DNA from 2 places in the Dehalobacter sp. CP genome. Region 2 is predicted to be linked to the other one. Evidence: riboswitches for the same ligand, from Rfam matches in the RefSeq annotation. Region 2 holds a riboswitch; the other holds the start of a gene.

Region 1 (3,429 bases), 500 kb from region 2:
ATTCATATCTTCAAAACCGCCGCAAATATGGCAGTTGTTGATTAGTCTACCCCGATACATATATCCCAGCTTGCTTAAAGACCTGTTGATTCCAAGATTGTTAGCTCTTGAAAGGCTATATGCTGTAGCAAATCCATTGCGTTTCAAGTGTGTTTCCAGTTGGAATATCAATTCGCTTAATATGTTTCTGCCTCTATACTTTGGATAAGTGGCGCAATCAGTTATTTCAGCGTTCATGTGTTGTTTGTCAAGATCCGCCGAAGCAATACTGATAATTTTCCCTTCTTCTTCCGCTACCATATACAAAATATGATCCTGCATGACTTTTTGAAGATACTCTCTGCTGAAAATAGGTGTTGGATAGGTTTCAAATGCCGTTTGAAAAAGCTGAATTATCTGGGGAATATCGTCCGGCACGGCCTGCCTCATCGTAAAGTTTTTATTCTTAGTCAGCTCGAATTTATTGGTATTCTTAACGCAATAATCGATAATTCTGTTTTCTTTCTCCTCATAGAGTGAATTTTTGCGCTTCGTATCAAGAAAAAGGGACATACAAGTTGCATCCTCTCCCTGAAAAAAACCGTCGATAACCCCCTCTGCTACAAACCCGCATTCCTCAAAGATACTAAGATCTTGTTTATAACAATTCGCAATAATCTTACCCAAATTTTCTTTTTTGGAATAATCAATAATCTCTTTGATTATCAACTCAGACAAAAGAGAATGACTCAATATTTTAAGCCTTTTATTGCGATAATCCACGTACATGTCCACACCCGAAAAGTTTGTATAGAAATTTTTACATTCGTCTTGATCTATATTCATGGAAGTCCTCCCTCTTGTTAAGTCTTACGTTTGTACTTGGAATCAAGCACACTTGTTCATCTCTGTATAACTTTTCTAATCCCCGGTATTCTTTATTCTTGAATTTACCGCACGTGCCGCATTTTCGGCACTGGTGCGTTTTATCCCGAGGCTCGCTATACGTGCAAATTACACCTTCATAATTTCTAAGAATGACCTTTTCAGGGGAATATGAAATCAAGTATTGTGGATTGACCGGGATCTTCCCCCCGCCTCCAGGCGCATCTACTACAAACTGTGGAATAGCTAACCCTGATGTATGTCCACGCATCATTTCTATGATTTCAATCCCCACAGAAACCGGAGTTCTAAAATGTTCAATTCCTTCTGAAAGGTCACACTGATAAAGGTAATATGGTCTGATTCTCGAGCTTACCAGTTTCTGAACCAAATCACGCATTATATAGGGGCAATCGTTAATGTCTTTTAAAAGTACAGACTGGTTACCAATAGGTATTCCGGCATCAGCCAATTTTTCGCATGCTACCTTGGATTCAACTGTCAGTTCCCTGGGGTGGTTAAAGTGAGTATTCAGCCAAATTGGATGATATTTTTTCAGCATTTTGCAGAGCGTATCGGTAATTCTCTGAGGCATGACAACCGGTGTTCTTGTGCCTATCCGTATTATTTCCACATGTTTGATTTCTCGTATTGATCTTATAATTGCTTCCAGCCTTTCATCAGAGAGGCATAAGGCATCTCCACCCGACAAAAGCACATCCCTGACTTCTTTATGCACTTTAATATAATTGATTGCCCGATTGATATTATCAAGGGAAAGTGCCTTATCCTCATAACCGGCAAATCGTCTTCTGGTACAGTGACGGCAGTACATTGAACACTGATCAGTAATAAGCAAAAGCACCCTATCAGGATATCTGTGCGTAAGACCGGGAATTGGCGAGTCAGCTGTTTCATGCAGCGGGTCACTACTATCAAACTTGGATATTTTGGTTTCATGAATCGTTGGAATTGCTTGCCGTCTTGCCGGGCAATGTTCGTCATTTGGATCCATAAGTGTAGAATAGTAGGGCGTTATTGCCATACGTAATTTTTTTAGACTTACCGCCACTCCCTGACGCTCATCCTGGGTAAGGTTGACTACTTGTTCCAATTGATCAATTCTTGTGATTCTGTTGGAAATCTGCCACTTCCAGTCCTGCCACTGTTCTTCTGTTACATTTTTATATAAGGGTATATCCCTATAATTTCTTTGCATATTATTTAATTCCCCCTTCAGATTCTTAATTGAGGATTGCCTCCTCAATATTTAAGGTATATAAAACAAAAAGCTGCAGAGAAGTATCTGCAGCATATGCCAAAAATATAAACCTAAACTAAAGGTGTAATTAAGCATATCAATCACCTTCTCTTCCAACGCTTACGAGATTAGCTGACGGATTCGGGTCGAAAGAGCTAACCCTACCAAAGCACCCGCTTTGGATTCACCCCTATTGTTTGGGTCTCCCGTTCCATATGGATTCAGCGTTTAAATCTATTCAGTTATTTGTTGTCTTAAAAAGAATAAATAGAGGCGGATAGCTATACCAATATTTGGTAGCCTCCCACCCCAGAGCCCGCTTCTCTTGAAAATGGTAATAACCATTCCAACCGAAACTAACCTTATTAAATTTAACAATGTCTCTTACATTCAGTTAAGTAAATCAAAGATGATTAACTTATTTATTAATATAACATAAGCCTAATCGCCTGTCAATTAAATATGCCAATATTTGGAGTAACACTTAAGCATCACGTAATCATTTAACATCTACTTGTCACGTTAAATACCGTTTATTGTTATGTTTGATTATTCGATATAGCAGGGTTTCAGATTAGTTTTGGTTGAGATAATGAGATTCGAACCCACGACCTTTTACATGTAAAGCAAGCGCTCCCCCAGCTGAGTTACATCTTTTATATTCAAGGTTTAATAACATAATTAATTTGTTGATATGTATTGATTATAAAAAAATGCTATTAAATTATCATCTTAATTCCTTTGGATTTCTTTTAAAATTATATTTTTGGGGTAACATTATCAAAATACCCAATGTCATCTATAAAACAGCCTAAAAAAAACCAGCCGAAAAACGCACTTTTCAGCCCGATTCTTGCTCCTTTTTTACACCAGAACCACTACATATAGTGTTGACATTCCTTATTTGTCCTTAGAACCACAATACGTCATCATTATTATCGTCTCAACGTGTGTTATGGCAATAAGATGATACTAATGTGCGAAATCATTGCATTTTAACAAGGGGATCGGGAGGCTTTGTTATAAACATTTTCGCAAATAACCGTTGAAACGCCAACCACATCATATAGTCATTTTAATAGAAGCCTTACCGCTTCTCGTTGTGTTGCAAAATGATTCCATTCAGTTCATTAAAGCTTTTTATCCTCAGCAAGGAACTAAGAAGCACAAGTAAAATTACCTGACCTGTACTATAAGTTTCTCTCTGATTTTAGCAGAAAGAGATTTCTGGTAAAAGCTTTAAAAACTCGAATTTGATATAATTTTGAAACCGATAGTAATACCAGTAAAATCAAGGGATTGAA
Region 2 (3,429 bases):
ATCAGGGATCATTGTGATTGGTTATCTTCTTGGGATTCCGCTGATCCTAGCTTCCATGAGTATGATGTTCAAGTCGTTGACAGAGAGTGTCAATCTGGCAATGCCGGTTACGATCAGCTATCCGTATATCATCGTTGGCTTTATCATCATTTACCTGACCTATACGCTGGCTAAAGCCTTAAGTAGAAGGAAGATCAATCAAATTTCGATGGGTGAGGCCTTGCAGAGCGCAAGAGATTAGGAAAGAGATTTGCAAATAAAAATGATGCTAAGAGTTAACTATTAGCATCATCCTACTCGTTTCGATAACTCTTGCCAGTAAAGTTGTTAATATCTGCGGGCACCAAGATAACTGGACGAATGCGCGCTTAGATTGGATACGACAACGCCGGTTGAATAATTAAAGGCGTGCACATATTGTCCTCCGCCAATATAAATACCGACGTGTGAGGCACCCCGGGCATAGGTCGAGAAAAAGACAAGGTCTCCCGGCTGTAGCTCATCCCTGCCAACCGGGGCACCGGAAGCATACTGCGCGAAAGAGGAATGGGGAAGGGAGACACCGGCCGCAGCGTATACATAGCGGGTAAATCCGGAACAGTCAAACCCGCCGGGGCTTATTCCGCCATAAACATACGGGCATCCGACATAGCCCAGTGCATAATCAACGACATTTGAATAGCTATTGGATCTGGAAGCAACCAGGATCGGCTTGGCAGTCGGGCCTTCGGCAATCACTTCCGTCACAGCGTCCTGGAGAATCGTTTCCTTGACAACCTGCTTTTCCGAATACTTGCCGTTACTCTGGACATAAGAATAGGTTACGGACTTCGATCCGTCACTGCCTGCTGTAATCACTTCTTTTTTACCAAAGCCGAGCTTATAATCCTTCTTGGTGATGGTATCATATTGAATTTTCTGGGTTTCCGTATATTTTCCCTGACAGATGACCGTAAGGGAGTTATGATCAATCAAAGATTTCAAAACTTGTTCAGGTGATTGAATTTGAGAAAGCCCGGCGGTTGTTTTGGAGAATGTGACGTCTTCGGCGATCTTAACGGAAGTCACGACATTATCTTTCGTGGGTTTCACGTAATATGCCTGAAACTCTTTTAAGACCTGATCAATATCCTCCGCATCCGGCAAAACGGCAATCGCAGTACCATTGATGGCGAACTGATAGGCATCGTAGGGTTGATTAATCTTTTCTTCAACATTGTTCGGCCGCAGCGCAGAACGAAGATAATCGGCATTGCTGACGGTGATATTGGTATAGGCCATCTCGTAAGGTTTTTCTTTGGCCGCAGACGCCATAAGTGTATCTGCGGTATTTTGGTTAAAGACAAGTCCAAGTTGTTTTCCGTTGACAGAGACAGCGATGGCATTCATTGGGGCGGCAAGGTAACAGGCAAACGACCCGATTAATATCATAGTAATAAATAAACCACCGAGCAGGCGCGGTGATTTCCATGATATCTTTTTAAGGCAGGTCAAGGTAACGCAAATGATCTGCTTAAAATGCATCAAATTTTCACCTTTCTTAGCTTACGAGGTTAGTTGACGGATTCGGACCAAAGGTATAGGCCCTACGCAAAATGCGATTCACCCCAGAAAAAGAAGTTCCCCCGCTCCAGGCTAGCCTGGATTCAGCTCTTATTTAGTTTATATTATAATACGCAATCTCGTAGTAATTCGACACATAATTAAAATATCCTGCCTCGGGACGAAAAATTTATAACGCTGTGCAAAGCTACAACACCCAAGATATATAAACGAAGGACGCCTCAATTTGTATTTGAAACGCCCTTCGTAGGCTGTGTTTAAATACATTCCTTTATTACGAAGTCTGTTAGGAATGCTGATTTCTACAGATCCACTTTTGGCAGCGTAGCAAAGCCTTTTTCCAGATCGGCATCGGTCGGAATATAGTCTGTCATTGTGCCGGCGTTATAGCTCATATAAGCAGCCATATCAAAATATCCGGTGCCAGTCAGGCCAAACAGGATGGTCTTCTTTTGACCGGTTTCCTTGCACTTGAGCGCTTCATCCATTGCAACCCGCAAAGCATGTGCGGATTCTGGAGCAGGCAGGATGCCTTCACAGCGCGCAAAGGCTGTAGCTGCTTCAAATACCTTGGACTGTTCAACTGCCCGGGCTGTCATATAGCCGTCATTGTACAGTTTGGAAACGATTCCGCTCATACCGTGATACCTGAGGCCTCCGGCGTGATTCGGAGAGGGAATGAACCCTGATCCGAGCGTATACATTTTGATCAGGGGCGTCGTTTTTCCTGTATCCCCAAAATCAAACGCATATTTGCCGCGGGTCAGAGAAGGGCAGGAGGCCGGTTCAACACCAATAAACTCGATATTGTTTTTGCCGCGGATCTTGTCACCCATGAAAGGTGCAACCAGACCGCCAAAGTTCGAACCGCCGCCGATACAGCCAATAATCATTTCAGGCTCAATGCCGTACTTGTCACAGGCAAGCTTGGTTTCTTCGCCGATCACGGACTGGTGCAGCAGGACATGGTCGAGTACGCTGCCAAGTACATAACGGCAGTTTTCAGTTTTGACAGATGTTTCAATCGCTTCCGAAATCGCACAGCCAAGAGAACCGCCTGTGCCGGGGTTTTCAGCCAAAATCTTCCGGCCAATTTCCGTCGTGTCGGAAGGAGATGGAATGACTTTTCCGCCATAGGTTTCAATGACAGCTTTCCGGTAAGGCTTCTGTTCTGCAGATACCTTCACCATATAGACCGTTAATGGAATATTATAAAACGCACAGGCCATCGATAAGGCCGTACCCCATTGTCCTGCGCCGGTTTCCGTTGTCAGCGAAGACAGACCCTGTTTTTTGGCGTAATAAACCTGGGCAGCAGCAGAGTTTAATTTGTGGGAACCTGAAGTATTCGTGCCTTCAAATTTAAAATAGATCTCTGCAGGTGTATCCAGCAGCTTTTCAAGATTATAGGCTCTCACGAGCGGGGAAGGACGGTACATCCTGTAGTATTCGCGAACTTCCTCAGGAATTTCGATATATTCGTCCGTGTTGTTCAGTTCCTGTTCAATTAGTTCGTCACAGAAGATCGGCCGCAGATCATCTGCGGTGCAGGGCTTCATGGTGCCCGGATGGATAAAGGGCGGCGGGAGCTCTTTCATAACAGCTTTTACATTATACCAGTACTTGGGCATCTCTTCCTCAGGTAAATAGATTTTGTAAGGTATGCTTGTCATGGTCTTCATTCCTTTCCAAATTGTTAATAACTATCTTTTGATTAATCTTCGATGAATAAACGGAAATCTATTAAAAAAAGCCTTTATCCAAACTATCGGACAAAGACTTTGATCTCTGTGGTACCACCCAACTTGCGTTTACACGCCGCTTAAAACGTATGACGGACATACGCTCCATTCATAACGGGCGGAG

What was found. Region 2 has a riboswitch for cyclic di-AMP ahead of AAH944_RS07640 (C40 family peptidase). Riboswitches for the same ligand answer to the same signal wherever they lie in the genome.
Region 1: linked by a shared signal. The riboswitch ahead of ablA (lysine 2,3-aminomutase) and the one ahead of AAH944_RS07640 (C40 family peptidase) in region 2 are both predicted to bind cyclic di-AMP.

Annotation. Positions count from the first base shown of each region.
Region 1 covers NZ_CP157399.1:2,021,158-2,024,586, forward strand. The annotation lists gene ablB (putative beta-lysine N-acetyltransferase) at 1-825, opposite strand, end outside; gene ablA (lysine 2,3-aminomutase) at 800-2,083, opposite strand; cyclic di-AMP (ydaO/yuaA leader) riboswitch at 2,227-2,362, opposite strand; sodium ion sensor (DUF1646 type) at 2,424-2,477, opposite strand.
Region 2 covers NZ_CP157399.1:1,524,598-1,528,026, reverse strand. The annotation lists gene AAH944_RS07645 (ABC transporter permease) at 1-241, shown strand, start outside; gene AAH944_RS07640 (C40 family peptidase) at 328-1,524, opposite strand; cyclic di-AMP (ydaO/yuaA leader) riboswitch at 1,528-1,662, opposite strand; gene AAH944_RS07635 (TrpB-like pyridoxal phosphate-dependent enzyme) at 1,866-3,236, opposite strand.